2 regions of the Bradyrhizobium sp. 604_D8_N2_3 genome follow, and region 2 is predicted to be linked to the other one. Evidence: riboswitches for the same ligand, from Rfam matches in the RefSeq annotation. Region 2 holds a riboswitch; the other holds the start of a gene.

Region 1 (7,635 bases), 3.8 Mb from region 2:
AAGCCCATCAGGCCGAGCCCGACGGGACGATGACGCATGTTGGAACGCCGCGCCTCGGGGATGGTGTAGAAATTGATGTCGATGACGTTGTCGAGCATCCGTACTGCTGTCGTCACCGTCCGCTTCAGCTTGGCATGGTCGAGTCCATTGGGACCGACATGGTTGAGCATGTTGATGGAGCCGAGATTGCAGACCGCGACCTCGTCGGCGGAGGTGTTCAGCGTGATCTCGGTGCAGAGGTTCGACGAGTGGATCACGCCAACGTGCCGCTGCGGCGAACGCAGATTGCAGGGGTCCTTGAAGGTGATCCAGGGATGACCGGTCTCGAACAGCATGGTCAGCATGCGACGCCAGAGGTCGCTCGCGCGCACGGTCTTGAAGACGCGCATGCCGCCGGCTTTCGCCCTGGCCTCATAGGCCTCGTAAGCCGTCTTGAACGCCTCGCCATAGAGATCGTGCAAATCGGGCGTCTCGTCAGGCGAGAACAGCGTCCATTCGCCATCGGCATCGACGCGCTGCATGAACAGGTCCGGCACCCAATTGGCGGTGTTCATGTCGTGGGTGCGGCGGCGGTCGTCGCCGGTGTTCTTGCGCAGGTCGAGGAATTCCTCGATGTCGACGTGCCAGGTCTCAAGATAGGCGCAGACCGCGCCCTTGCGCTTGCCGCCCTGGTTGACGGCAATCGCGGTGTCGTTGGCAACCTTCAGGAACGGGATGATGCCCTGGCTCTCGCCGTTGGTGCCCTTGATGTGGGCGCCGAGACCGCGGACCGGCGTCCAGTCGTTGCCGAGGCCGCCGGAATATTTTGCCAGCAGTGCGTTGTCCTTGATCGACTTGAAGATGCCGTCGAGATCGTCCGAGACGGTTGTGAGAAAACAGGACGACAATTGCGGACGCAGCGTACCCGAATTAAACAGCGTCGGCGTCGAGGCCATGAAGTCGAACGACGACAGCAGATCGTAGAACTCGATCGCCTTGGCTTCGCGGTCGATCTCGCGAACCGCAAGACCCATCGCGACGCGCATGAAGAAGGCTTGCGGCAGTTCGATCCGCTTGCCGCGGACGTGCAGGAAGTAGCGGTCGTAAAGTGTCTGGAGGCCGAGGAACTGGAAATTCAGGTCGCGCTCGGGCTTGAGTGCAGCCGCGATCCGGCCGAGGTCGAAGCGGGCCAGTTCAGGATCGAGCAGTTCGGCGGCAATGCCGGTCTTCACATAGGCCGGGAAATATTCGACATAGCGTACAGCCATATCGGCCTGCGAGGCGGAGGTCGGCACGGCATGGACATAGGACAGCACCTCGCCGCGCAGCTTGTCCAGCAGCAGGCGCGCGCTGACATAGGCGTAGTTCGGCTCCTCCTCGACCAGCGTGCGCCCGGCCATGATCGAGGCCAGCGCCAGTTCGTCCTGGCTGATGCCGTCGTAGAGATTGCGGGTGGTCTCGGTGAGCACGGGTGCCGCGGAAACGCCGTCGAGGTCGGCGCAGGCTTCGCCGATAATCAGCGCAAGCCGCTTGGCGTCGAGACCAACGCGCGAACCGTCGGCGAGCGTGACCTGAAGTGCCGGCGCGACAGCGGGCGTCGCTTCCGCGGCCGCCTCCTCGGCGCGCTGGCGCGACCGCTCCTCGCGGTACAGCACATAGGCGCGTGCGACCTTGTGGTGCTCGCTCCGCATCAAGGCGAGCTCGACCTGGTCCTGCACGTCCTCGATATGGAAGGTGCGTCCCTCGCCTGCCCGCCGCATCAGCGCAGTGACGACTTCGGCCGTCAGCTGCTCCACGCTCTCATGGACGCGGCGTGAGGCGACCGCGCTGGTGCCTTCGACCGCAAGGAAAGCCTTGGTCATGGCGACCGCGATCTTGGCGGAATCGAACGGCGAGACCTTGCCGTTGCGACGGATGATCTGCATGGCCGGCTCGCTCGAAGCAGGCGCAAGCGATTGTGGACGCAAATGAACGATGGGTGCGGAAGCGGTGTCCGCGTCGTGCAGGTTCAGTGACATCAATGGGCCCCGTGATGCGCGCGTTGTGTTTGAGCGGGGCTGTAAGGAAGGACGCTGCAGAAACGCCGGCAGCAGAGTTGCCGGGCGGTGCATGCAAGCGACCGCCGGACACCCCGCCCGTGGACGTTCAGATTGTCGCGGCAGGTCTCCTGGCTCGCAGGTCGTCGCCCACTTCCCGTCTTCCCGGCGCGAAAGGCGCCAGTGACGATTGTTCGGAAGCAGCTCGCTGCTGACAGTTGCGGGGGCAGCGCCGGAATTCCGCGCTCTCGCGCGGTTCACCGGCTTCCCTCTTAGCCACTAAATCTTGCGATCCAGCGGAACCGTGACGCCCACATGTGGTGACATATGCAGCCGGGTGTCAACGATTCGTTGCGGGTCAGAAGCTCTGTTCCCTGTGGAATGCGGGAATTCGCACTTGGGGCGCTCTTCAGCTTGGCGCGCTGTGTGACCCACGGCCCGACTGCAGGATCACACAGTCCGGCGCGACGCTGCCGCTGCATGTCGCCTCGCAGCCGCTCACCAGCGACGTCACTGTCGCTTCCAGCACGCGCAGCTCCGCAATTTTCGCCCTGATTGCACCGAGGTGCTTCTCCGCAAAGGTCCTCGTTTCGCCGCACGGCGAGCATCGCTGGCCGGCGAGCCAGACCGAGCTGGTCAGCCCGATGCGCGTCACGATGACGGCGGTGAAGGCGCCCTCGCCGCCCAGGAACGGCGTGGACGCTCGACGCTATTCGGACGAAAGGTGATAGCCGCGATCGCGATAGTCGAAATCGACGAGTTCGCAGATCCGAGCCGAGGGATCGGCGGGCGCCGCATAATAAGCCCTGATCTCCTTGATGCGACCGCTCGCCCCTTCGAACGCGTACCATTCGTCGCCGCGAAGCGCCGTGCCATGCGTGCGCTTCCAGTGCGTCCATTCGATCACGGCTTCCGGCGACGTCGACGAGCAAAGAATCTTTTCGATCGTCCATCGCGACCCGAGATTCTCGACGCACCAGATCCATTTGCGCGCGATGGTATCGGCGCCACGCCATGGAATGTCCGGCAAGCCGGGTGGGAAGTAGTGAACCGCGTCCGCTGTGAAGCAGGCCATCAAGGCATCGTAGTCGGCGGCGTTGCAGGCGTCGAAATAGCGACGGATCGTCGCCTCCATGGCGGCGGGCGATGTCTTGCTCATGTCAGGCTCCCGCCCGGATCGTCGTGGCCCGCGCCGGATCCGCACCGGCCTTTTTCCAGGCCTCAAAGTCGGCGCGCACGGCAGGTGTGGGCGGATAGACGCCGTAGAGCGGCTCGCCCGCACTGATACGATACGACAGGTACTTCTCGAGCTGGTCCCGCCTCTCGCAGAGGTCGGCCATTTCGGCGGCCAAATGCCGTGGCACGACCGTGATGCCGTCACCGTCACCGACGATGATGTCGCCCGGGTAGACCGCCACGTCGGCGCAGGCGATTGGAATATTCAGATCCGCGACGCGATGATACGACAACCGCGTCGATGCCGTGACCTGCCGGGCATAGGCGGGGAAATCGAGCCGCGCCAGCTCCTGGCCGTCACGAAACGCACCATCAGTGACAATGGCCGCGGCGCCCCGCACCTTCATCCGCGTCGGCAGCATAGCGCCCGCAGAGGCCGCGCGCGGATCGTTACGGCTGTCGATCACCAGGACATGGCCGGGCGGGATACTCTCGACCGCTTCCCACTGCAGATTGTCCGCGTTCGGATACGGCGTGAGCGTCTCTATGGTATCGAGATCCTCTCGCGCCGGGATCATGCGCATGGTGAAGGCCTCGCCGGCGAAGCGGACCGCGTCCTTGTTCATCGGCACCAGCCCGACCAGGAAGCACTGGCGCAGGCCTTTCTTGAACAGCTCGGTGGTCAGCGAACCCGAGGAGACATCCTTCAGCCGGCGGATGACAGACGGATCCAGGGGACTAAGCTTCGTCTTTGGTTCGTACATGGCCATCCTCCCTCAGGGGCGCTTTCCGACCTCGTGGACGTCACGGGCCCAGGCGCGCGCCTGCTCCGACAGGCTGAAGCCGAGGCCCGGTCGGTTCGGCACGATCATGCGGCCGTTCACGACCTCGAGCTTCTCGTTGAACATCGCCTCCGACCACTCGAAATGCTCGACCCAGGGCTCCCGGGCATAGGCCGCGGTCAGGTGCAGATGGATCTCCATGCAATAGTGCGGCGCAAGCTGGAGCTTCTTGTGGTCGGCGAGCGCGAGGATCTTGAGGAACGGCGTGATGCCGCCGACGCGCGGTGCATCCGGCTGGATGAAATCGACCGAATTGTTGCGGATCAGCTCGTAATGCTCGTCGATGCTGGTCAACATCTCGCCGGTCGCAATCGGGGTCGCAAGCTCGGCCGCCAGCGCCGCATGACCTTCGTAATCGTAGGCGTCGAGCGGCTCCTCGATCCAGGTCAGGTTGAATTGCTCGGCGATGCGGCCGAAGCGCAGCGCCGTGGTGCGGTCCCATTGCTGGTTGGCGTCGATCGCCAGCGGAACGTCGCCGATATGGTTGCGAACCGCCTCGATGCGCTTGAGGTCGACCATCGGATCGGGCTGGCCGACCTTCAGCTTGATGGCGCCGATGCCCCTGTCGAGCGCCATGCTGACGCGTTCTTTCACCTCCTCGATCGGCATCGAAAGATATCCGCCCGAGGTGTTGTAGCAGCGCACGGAGTCACGATGGGCACCGAGCAGCTTTGCCAGCGGCAGCTTGGCGCGCTTGGCCTTGAGATCCCACAGCGCGATGTCGAAGGCGGCGATGGCCTGCGTGGACATGCCGCTGCGGCCGACCGAGGCGCCGGCCCAGACGAGCTTGTCCCACAGACGCGCGATGTCGTTCGGATCCTCGCCGATCAGGTCGCCGGCGATCTCCCTGGCGTGCGCAAACTGCCCCGGACCACCGGCACGCTTCGAATAGCTGTAGCCGATGCCGCTGTGGCCGTTCTCGGTCTCGATCTCGGCAAACAGGAAGGCGATCTCGGTGAGGGGCTTTTGCCGGCCGGTGAGAACCTTGGCATCGCTGATCGCCTGGGCGAGCGGCAGGAAGACGAGCGACGTCCTCACCCATGCGATCCGGTCCGTCGTCGCTTCCCCGGCTGCGAGCCCTGCCGCGAGCGGGTTGGCGATAATGCGCGCGTTGACCTGGTAGTTCATGGCTTTCTCCTATCGATGTGGATTTACGGGAAATGATGTCATTCGGCAGCGACCGGCGCGGAGCGGATCAGCCCGCTGCCTTCGCGAATGACGAGACGCTCGATCGGCCCGACGATGACCCAGTAACAGAGCACGGCCAGCAGCCCATGCAGGCCGACATACAGCAACGCGCCGTTGAACGATCCGGTGGCGGAGAGGATGTAGCCGATCGCAACAGGCGTCACGATTCCGGCGGTGTTGCCGACGGCGTTGAAGACGCCGCCCGTGAGCCCGATCACCTCCTTGGGCGCAGTGTCGGCAACGACCGTCCAGCCCAGCGAGCCAAAACCCTTGCCGAAGAAGGCCGCGCTCATCAGCACGGTGATCAGGACCGTGGAGTCCGTGTAGTTGCAGCCGATGATCAGCACCGTCATGACGAGGCCGACCGTGATCGGGGTCTTGCGCGCGATGCTGAGCGAACCGGTGCGCTTGAACAGCCAGTCGGTGAAAAAGCCTGTGGTAACGCCGCCGACGAAGCCGCAGATGGCGGGGATGGTCGCGATCAGGCTCGCATCGAGCACCGACAGGCCGCGGTCCTTGACGAGGTAGGTCGGAAACCAGGACACGAAGAACCAGGTGATGGACGAGATGCCGTATTGCGCCAGGAAGATGCCGAAGAGCATGCGGCTCCTGAACAGCTCGGCGAGATCAGACCAGCGCGGCCCCTGCTCCGCAGCGGCGGCAGACGATGCCCCGCCGAGTTCGACCAGCGCGCCTCCGGCACGCAGATGATCGAGCTCTGCGGCTCCAATTTTGGGATGACGACTCGGCGGGTAGTAGGCGACGGCCCAGAGCGCCGCGAACAGGAAGCCCAGCACGCCCATCACGCCAAAAATGTGCTCCCAGCCGAAGCGGTGATCGAGGAAGCCCATCAGCGGCGTGAAGAGGACGAGCGAGACATATTGGGCGCTGTTGAAAATGGCGCCCGCGACGCCGCGCTCCGCGGACGGAAACCACGCCGCGATGATACGCCCGGCCGCGGGGCCGACAGGCGACTCGAAGACACCGAGCATGAAGCGCAGGATCAGCATCACCAGGAACGGGTAGCTGGCCCAGCCGACGCAGCTCATCAGGAAGGTGACGAGCGACCACAAGATCAATCCGCCCAAAATGGTCTGTTTCGCACCGAGCCGATCCGCGATCCAGCCAGCGGGAAGATGCGCAAGTACATAGGCCCACGCGAACGCCGAAAACATCCAGCCGAGCTCGACCGGCGTGATGCCGAGCGCCTTCGACATGTTCGGCCCGGCGATCGATAGCGTCGCCCGGTCGCCGCTGCTGAGCGCGAGCAGGATGGTGATCAACGCCAGAGTGACGAAACGATAATGCGTCCGTGCGGACGGCTTCTGCTCCGTGGCCACGCTGCTCCCCTTCTTTCCCGATTTTGTTTGCCCGGCCGCCTTCGGCGACCGTGGATGTCCGGAACGCCAGCGACGATCGGACGCGAGAAAGCTAGATCAGCGATCAATTCAGGTCTAAACTCATTTTTGGATTTAATTGATCCAGAAAAGGTATCAATGATCGAGTTCGGACAGGTACGCGCGTTCGTGGCGGTGGCCGATGAGCTGAATTTCGGTCGTGCCGCCAAGCGGCTGAATATGACGCAGCCGCCGCTCAGCCGGCAGATCCAGATCTTGGAGGCAACGCTTGCCGTCAAGCTGCTCGAGCGCACCAGCCGATCGGTCAGGCTGACCGCGGCCGGACGCGCCTTCCTGAGCGAGGCCCGCGCGATGCTTCAGCAGCGCGAGCATGCGGTCAAAGCCGCCCGGCAAGCCGCGTCGCTCGCCGGTGGAGCGCTGTCAATCGGGTTCGTCGGCGCGACGACGTACGGCTATTTGCCCTGGCTCGCAACGCGAGTTCGCGATGAACTGCCGGATATCGAGATCACCTTTGAGGAGCTGACATCGCGCCAGCAGCTCGATGCACTGAGGTCGGGCCGGATCGATCTCGGATTGGTTCGGCCGATCGAGACGGAGAAGCCAATTAGAAGCGCGAGCGTCTTCCGTGAAGGGCTTGCCCTTGCGCTGCCGCTTGACCATCCGCTCGCGGTGCGACGCCGGCCGGAGCTGTCGCATCTCGAGGGCCAGCCCTTCATCATGTATTCGTCGGGCGGTCCATATATGCGCGCGCTCTTGACGGCGGCGTTCGACGCCAATGGCATCCGGCCCCAGGTCGTGCAATCGATGAGTCAGGCACAGGCTATCTTGTCGCTGGTCAGCGCAGGTCTCGGCCTTGCGATCGTCCCGGACGAAACACGCAACGCCTGTTTCGACAACGTCGTGTTTCGCCCGATCAGGCTCGGACCATCGGTCTTCGCCGAACTCCATGCGATCTGGCGCAGTGACAACCGCAACACCGCCCTGCCTCGGTTGCGCGAACTTGCGTTCCGGACCGCACGCTGAGCGCAGCCTGAAGCGCGGTGCCCTGCGGTGGTG
Region 2 (7,635 bases):
GATATGGGGTTTATTATCAGCGAATGCGGGACTGCTGACGAGCTGCCCCACGTACTCTGCACGGAGTTCCCTGATCTGATCCTGCTCGGCATTGGCTCGGATCGCATCGAGCCTGGACGGTTGCTCGAGATACTCGTACGCGAAGAATTTGCAGGCAGAGTGCTGGCGTTCGGCGCCCGCGAGTCGATCATCATGACGGCAGTGCAGCAGGTCGGGGGGGAATATGGACTTGCTATGCTGCCGCCGCTGAGGACGCCGTTTGCAGCCGAGACGCTGCGCGATCGGGTCGCCATGCTCTTGCCCAGAGAGCCGGCGCCCCGTCCCGCGGTCCATGTCGGAGAAGCCTTACACGCTGGCTGGCTTGAGCTCTGGTATGAGCCGAAGTTTGATGTGTGCACCCTCAGCCGCCGCGGCGCCGAGGCGCTTGTGCGAATGCGGCACCCGACCTGGGGCGTTGTTCCATCGGCCTATTTCATCCCGGAGCCTCACGATCCGCATTTTAGGGAGTTGTCGCAGTTCGTGATCGACCGCGCAATCAAGGATTGGCAGTATCTTCTGGAGCAGCAAACTTCGATCGATCTCTCCATCAATCTCCCGGCAGCATTCCTGGTTGACCCGCAGGCGGTGCGCGATCTCTGTCAGCGCATGCCGTCGCACCCCGCTTTCGGCGGCTTGACGATTGAAATCGAGAGCGAGGAAGCCATCCAGAACCTAGATCTTCTGATTGAGGTTGCGCGTGAGGTTCGCTTTCACAACATTGGCCTTGCAATCGACAATGTCGGCGCCAATTGGCCGCAGCTGATGGGGGTAGAAAAATTCCCGTTCATCAAATTGAAAGTGGACCGGCAGTACGTCTCCGGTTGCGGAAATGGGCCCCTGAAGCGAACGGTGTGCCGCCATATCGTCGCTCTAGCCAAAGAGTATAGTGTGCGCACCGTCGCCGAAGGTGTGGAGAACCAGGCCGACCTGATCGCTGTGACCGAACTCGGCTTCGACCTTGCGCAGGGCCATCTGTTCGGAAAGGCCATGCCGCTGAAGCAATTTGCACAGTCATCTTTCAGCCCTGCTCCACTTCGTCCAAAATAGTTGCATGACGAGTGGTTGAGCACGGCCAGGCAAAGCGTACCAGCGCTCGCCCGCACCGCCATGCCTACTCGGCACCAGGCTGACTGCAATTCGAGCGGTCACTTTGCAAAGCCGGTGTCGGCTCCTCCCGGCGCAACTTCATTTCCCTTCGAAGCGACGCCGGAGCTTTTTGTAGCACAAACCCGTTTTGGCAAGCCTCCAGCGAGTCAATCCGCGGCGGTAACGTTACAGCCATGAGCGAGGTTTGCACAAAACCTCCGGTCAGGGCATGTGACCGGAGGTTTTGCCGAGATCCGGCGTAGACGTGAGTCGGCTCGCGGCTTTTAGTCGCGCCGCCGGTTTTGGCATCGTTGTGCGTCGCTTGGGCTCGCGCCGCCCTGCCAGACAAACCGACGGAAGCTCGCAGCGGTTTAGCCTGAAATTGAAGCGGCCTGTTACTGTCGCAGATGAAACATGGTCTCAGACCCGGGACAGCCCAATTGGGCAAATTGCCCACCATTGAGCGCGTCTGTGTTTGGCACGGCATTTGAAGGGGATCGCCAATAGCATCGCTCGCCCAAGGAGTCCGAAGGCATGGCTTACAAGATCGTCGCTTCGCAATGCACCGTTTGTGGTGCATGTGAGTTCGAGTGTCCCAACGCGGCGATCAGCCTCAAGCGCGACATTTACGTTATCGATGCCAAAAAGTGCACGGAGTGCGAGGGCCATTGCGACACGGCGCAATGCGCGGTCGTCTGTCCGGTGCCTGACACCTGTGTCCCGTCTAAGACAGCATAAGCAGCCCGCGTCCAGAAGGCCTCATCGCTCGATTTCGCGAACGTAGTCGTAGATGTCGAGCTTGAGGTGACCAGCGACCGCATGGGGCGCTGAGCCCCTCGAAGGGCTCTGTCGGAGGACACCGTCGAATTTGTCACGGACAAGGCCGCCTCGATGCTCCAGTGGCCGCGTTGAGGCTTATGGTCGCTGGTTGACGGGCCGAGGCGAGGTAGACGGGCGTCGAATAACCCAAGCTCGACTTGCAGGATATCTAAAGCTACGTCAGGCCGAAGCCGAAGAGACGGTCTCCTCGGGCGACGAGATCGCTCCGGAAAAGGTGGACTTCTCTTGCTTCGGGTATCATCCAGATCTTGAAACACGACTCGCGATCCAAGAAAAGTGGATACTAGGATCATAGCACGATCCCGCCGCCCGCGCTCTTGCCGCTTGATTCAGTTTCGCAAGTCAGCGTGCATCCTGAGGTCCGGAACTGTTCCTGCATGTCGCGCCGGCCGGTGCCCAAGCAACACTATCTTGCCAAGCGGCGACGGACGCATCGAAGGCGCCCACCAAAGTCGCTCAGCACGTGAATAACTGGCGCACCGAGGAGATCATCTTGACCAACCTCACGGAGGCGATCGAGCTCGTGCCTCGTCGCGGGGCCAGCGAACACCAAGGAGTCCGACCTGATCATCCGTGCGATCCTGGAGCAATCCATTGGCAATTCCTAAGGAGCCTCATGGCGCTGTGATCAAACGGACACCGGCCGAGGATGATCGCAACTTCCTGACGACGAGTTCGAGAAGCTGCTGACGGAAAAGACCAGGCCCGTCGCGATCACACAGATATCGAAGGCGGCTCGGGTTCGTTCCGGCGGCGGAGCTCATCCGGTTACGCGAACAGGGTATAGAACGCGATCCATTCACAAGCGGAGCCTCCACAGATCCACGCGTGTTCACCAGGCCGGGAGCAAGACCGTCATATCCTACCTAGTACCTCGTCACAGGGATTATGACTCTTTGGAAGTGGCGGGGTAGGCGCCAGCCATTTTGGCGCGAGCCTTGTCTGTTGTGAACATCCATTTGATGCGGGAGCGGGCGGCATTTCGTTGTCGTTCCCAGGCGGTGATTTCGCGGCGCAGTCGCTTAGGGTCGTCGATCCTGCGATCCAGGCACTGGCCCCGCAGGACGCCGATTTCGATCTCGACCATGTTGAGCCAGCTTGCGTGTTTTGGGGTATAGTGGAACTCGAGCCGTCGCAAAATCCGCCTGGCTTCGGCGGGCGGGAACGCCTGATAGAGGGCGCCGGCGGAGTGGGTCGATAAATTGTCCTGGACGACCCGGATGATCTCGGCGTCGGGATAATGGATGTCGACGAGATCACGCATGCATTGGGCGTAATCCCTTGCCGCTCGCCGCTCGGTGACCTTGACCTTGCGCCAGGGACGATGCACGTCGAGGAGAACGAAGAGATTGACCGTGCCATTGCGACGATACTCATAATCGTAACGTTCGAGCCTGCCGGGCTTGGCCGGGATGGGCTGACGCGTTTCGCCGATGAGTTGCACCGGGCTTTCGTCGAAGCACACCACTGGCCGCCTGGAGTCGGGTGCCTCGGCATAGAGGTCGAGCACATCCTCCATGCGGGCGACGTATTCGCCGTCGACCTGCGGAATGCACCACATGTCTTTGCGCCAGGGCTTGAGGGCATTCTCGGCCAGGCGCCGCCGAACCGTCTCGTGCGACAGGCTCTTGTGTTCGGTGAGCTTGACCATCGCACCCGCCAGCAGCTTTAGCGTCCAGCGGGCACGGCCCCTTGGCGGACTGGCGCAGGCTGTCGCCACCAGCAAGGCTTCTTCCTTGCCCGTGAGTTTGCGCTCCGCCCCGGGACGCGGCTCTTCGCTCAGCGCCCGCTCCAGATTGCCTTCCACGAAGCGTCGCTTGGTCCGGTACACGGTCGAGCCGCTCACGCCGACGCTCCTTGCGATCTCCTCGTCGCTGGTCTCGGCATCGGCGGCCAGCAAAATCTGCGCTCGCTTGAGCTTGCGGGACGCATGCTTGCCGCCGCTGAGCAGTGCCCTCAGTTCGGTGCGCTCGATTTGGCTGAGTTCGACCCGATAGCGTACATTCATGGCGTGCCTCCTCGTTCGAGGCACGCACGAACAACTGAATCGGATGGCCGGCGTGAGTCCTTCGACAAAACCCTTCACGCCCACGCAGGGGCAGTATCTGGCTTTTATCCACCTCTATACCCGGCTGCATCGCAGGCCCCCGGCCGAAACCGACATGCAGGAATATTTCCGCGTCAGCCCGCCTACGGTTCACCAGATGGTCCTGACACTGGAACGCGCCCGCCTCATCAGACGGCAGCCAAGGACGCCTCGCAGCATCGAGGTCCTCGTTGATCCGAAACTCCTGCCGGAGCTAATCTGACCGCCGGACCCAACCTGTCAAAATCACTGTGCAGAGCCACTAGTACAGCTCGCAATCGCTTGGGCAATATCGCAGCGACAATCAGTAGGTTGACGCATCGATCCTCGTGCGCATAATGCCTGCCGTCGTGGTCTCCGGATTTCGTTTGATCCGGAGCTAAGAGGGAAGCCGGTGCAATGCCGGCGCTGCCCCCGCAACTGTAAGCGGCGAGCCGCTGTCCAACGAAGTCACTGGAGCCATGCGGCTTCGGGAAGGCCGGACAGCAGCGACGACCCGCGAGCCAGGAGACCTGCCTCGACAATATATCGTCCACGGGCGGGGTGTCCCGGTGTGCGCCAAGCAGCTGTCGCTCAGCGATATTCGCTGCATACGTCCGCCATGGCCTTTGCCCCAATCATGGGGTCTAAACTATGTCTATTCTTTCGCTTCCCGTTGCCACACTGGGGACGTCACGCATCGGCCCACGACGCGAACTCAAATTCGCGCTCGAGAGCTACTGGGCGGGAAAGTCCAGCGAAGCCGAGCTCCTCGAGGCCGGGAGTGGACTTCGTGCCGCTAATTGGGCACGGCAGAAATCCCGCGGTGCGACCGTCATTCCTTCGAATGACTTCTCGCTCTACGATCATGTGCTCGATACCAGCGTAATGGTCGGCGCCATTCCCGACGTCTACGGCTGGACCGAAGGTCCTGTGTCGCTCAATACCTACTTCACCATGGCGCGTGGCGCTCCGGACGGTGGTCACGCTCAGCATGGGCCTGGTGTAGCCGCACAGGAGATGACGAAGTGGTTCGATACCAACTACCACTACATGGTGCCGGAATTTCACCAGGATCAGATCTTTAAGTATTCCTCTCGGAAGCCGATCGAGGAATATGAGGAGGCAAGAAGCCTCGGCTACCAGACGCGCCCCGTCCTAGTTGGCCCAGTTACTTTCCTGAAGCTCGGCAAAAGCGTAAATCCCGCATTCAATCCGCTGTCGCTGCTTGATCGGCTCCTCCCAGTCTATGTCGATGTTCTCCGCGAACTAGCCTCGCGCGGTGCTGAATGGGTTCAGCTCGACGAGCCATGCCTAGTGACGGACGTCGACGACGCATCTCGGGCGGCTGTCCGCCGGGCCTATGCTCATTTCGCCAAGGCCGTGCCGGCCCTCAAAATCATGCTGGCCACATATTTCGGGGCGATCGGTGACAATCTTGAAACAACTTTGGCCTTGCCCGTTGCCGGGCTTCATGTCGACCTGGTTCGGGCACCCGACCAGTTGGACGCAATTGTCGCCACAGCCCATAGAGATCTCGTGGTCTCGCTAGGCGTCGTTGATGGTCGCAACGTGTGGCGCTCCAATCTCCCGGCGCTGCTCGACCAACTTGCTCCTATGGTCAAAAAACTGGGCAGGGACCGTGTTCAGATTGCTCCCTCCTGCTCGCTGCTTCATGTTCCGATCGACATTGAGCTAGAGACCGATCTCGATCCCAATCTGAAGACGTGGCTGGCGTTCTCAGTTCAGAAGATCAAGGAACTTTCGATATTGGGCAAAGCGCTGGCCGGCCATGCTGCCGAGGTGGCCGATGAACTTGCGCTCTCGGAGGACGCAGCCGTCACCCGCGGAACATCGCCCAAGATCCACAATGCGAAGGTCGCCGGACGAATGGCCGCGATCGACGATAGCATGCGTCGCCGTCGCAGTGCGTTCACCCAGCGCGCCAACGTCCAGCGCGTCGCCTTCGCATTGCCGATGTTTCCAACGACAACCATCGGATCCTTCCCGCAAACGGCAGACGTCCGGAATGCGCGCGCGGCTCATGCGCGGGGAGCGCTGAATGACACGCAGTACGAGCAGTTTCTGAGAGCGGAGACAGCCCGTACCGTCCAGTGGCAGGAAGATATCGGCCTGGACGTGCTCGTACACGGTGAGTTCGAGCGCAATGACATGGTTCAATACTTTGGCGAGCAGCTCTTGGGCTTCGCTTTCACCAAGCACGGCTGGGTTCAGTCTTATGGCTCGCGGTGCGTTCGTCCTCCTATCCTGTTTGGAGATGTCTCCCGGCCGAAGCCCATGACCGTTGAATGGTGGCGCTATGCGCAGTCTCTGACCAAAAAACCCATCAAGGCTATGCTGACCGGACCGGTGACGATCCTGAACTGGTCGTTTGTCCGTGACGACATCCCGCGGAGCGAGACATGCCGACAGATCGCTCTCGCGATCCGAGATGAGGTCATCGACCTTGAGGCGGCTGGAGCGACCATGATCCAGATCGACGAGGCTGCATTGCGGGAGGGATTGCCGCTACGCAAATCGCAGTGGAAGGACTATCTCGATTGGGCAGTGGACAGTTTCCGCGTTTGCTCCTCCGCTGTCGCCGACGGAACTCAGATCCATACCCACATGTGTTATTCCGAGTTCAACGAAATCATCGATGCGATCGCAGCAATGGATGCCGACGTCATTTCAATCGAGACGTCGCGTTCTAAAATGGAATTGCTCGACGCCTTCAAGACCTACAAATATCCTAATGAGATCGGGCCCGGCGTCTATGACATTCATTCACCGCGCGTTCCAGCAGCGGCGGAGATCAAGCAGCTGATTGTGTTGGCGCGGCAGCGAGTTTCCGATCGGCAGCTCTGGATCAATCCCGACTGCGGACTGAAAACGCGAAAGTGGGAGGAGGTGGGTCCCGCGCTCGTCAATATGGTGGCCGCCGCACGCGAGTTGCGGGCTGAGCCATGACGGTACGAACGTTTCGCCAACGCGTTTTTGAATAAGATACACGCGCTTTGGGAGCTCGCGATGTGCTTGCGAGCTTCCCAAGGTATTCAGCGCCTGGGAATGCCGGCCGGCGCTGGCGGAGGCGATCGCATATAGCCGGCGACAACCTCTCTCGATCCGACGGCCGACCGCGCGCCGGCGATGCCGATCAGGTGAAATATTCCGAAGTCATTAACGCTCGACACGAACCACAGCCCGACGTTTTTATTTATCCATCGCGTGGATGCGTTACATCACAACAATCAATTTTACCGCCCTTTCGGAATGTCATACGAAATGGGCGCCTTGGCACCGATCTTCGCGAAGACAATCGAGCGTTGTTGGTGTTTGGGGTGCAAAATGCTGCTGCGCGACGGCAAACTGCCGCTTAAGTTTCAGGGCACGGCAGCCAAACCGCTTGCGCGAAGGATCCCAGCTCGATCAAGGCACTGCCCTTGCCAACCGGACAGCGGGCGAGTGCTGGGCAACTCCTGAAGTTTCCGACATGAGCGGAAGGCAAGTGGCTCCAGATTTCGCGCGGAGCGATATCCGCTTCTCGTTGTTTGACGGCGAATGCCCTCGCCGTAAATCGATCGCCGGTAGTCCTCCCTACCGAC

The links. A riboswitch is a leader RNA that binds a small molecule or an ion and turns the genes downstream of it on or off. The one in region 2 is predicted to bind cobalamin.
Region 1: linked by a shared signal. The riboswitch ahead of AB7245_RS24440 (ribonucleoside-diphosphate reductase subunit alpha) and the one ahead of metE (5-methyltetrahydropteroyltriglutamate--homocysteine S-methyltransferase) in region 2 are both predicted to bind cobalamin.

The regions. Positions count from the first base shown of each region.
Region 1 covers NZ_JBPWPM010000001.1:5,135,740-5,143,374, forward strand. The annotation lists gene AB7245_RS24440 (ribonucleoside-diphosphate reductase subunit alpha) at 1-1,997, opposite strand, end outside; cobalamin riboswitch at 2,120-2,337, opposite strand; gene AB7245_RS24445 (nuclear transport factor 2 family protein) at 2,725-3,174, opposite strand; gene AB7245_RS24450 (ribonuclease activity regulator RraA) at 3,176-3,955, opposite strand; gene AB7245_RS24455 (L-talarate/galactarate dehydratase) at 3,968-5,161, opposite strand; gene AB7245_RS24460 (MFS transporter) at 5,200-6,561, opposite strand; gene AB7245_RS24465 (LysR family transcriptional regulator) at 6,718-7,602, shown strand.
Region 2 covers NZ_JBPWPM010000001.1:1,323,466-1,331,100, forward strand. The annotation lists gene AB7245_RS06205 (EAL domain-containing response regulator) at 1-1,086, shown strand, start outside; gene AB7245_RS06210 (4Fe-4S binding protein) at 1,660-1,863, shown strand; gene AB7245_RS06215 (IS630 family transposase) at 2,852-3,973, opposite strand; cobalamin riboswitch at 4,386-4,585, shown strand; gene metE (5-methyltetrahydropteroyltriglutamate--homocysteine S-methyltransferase) at 4,685-7,000, shown strand.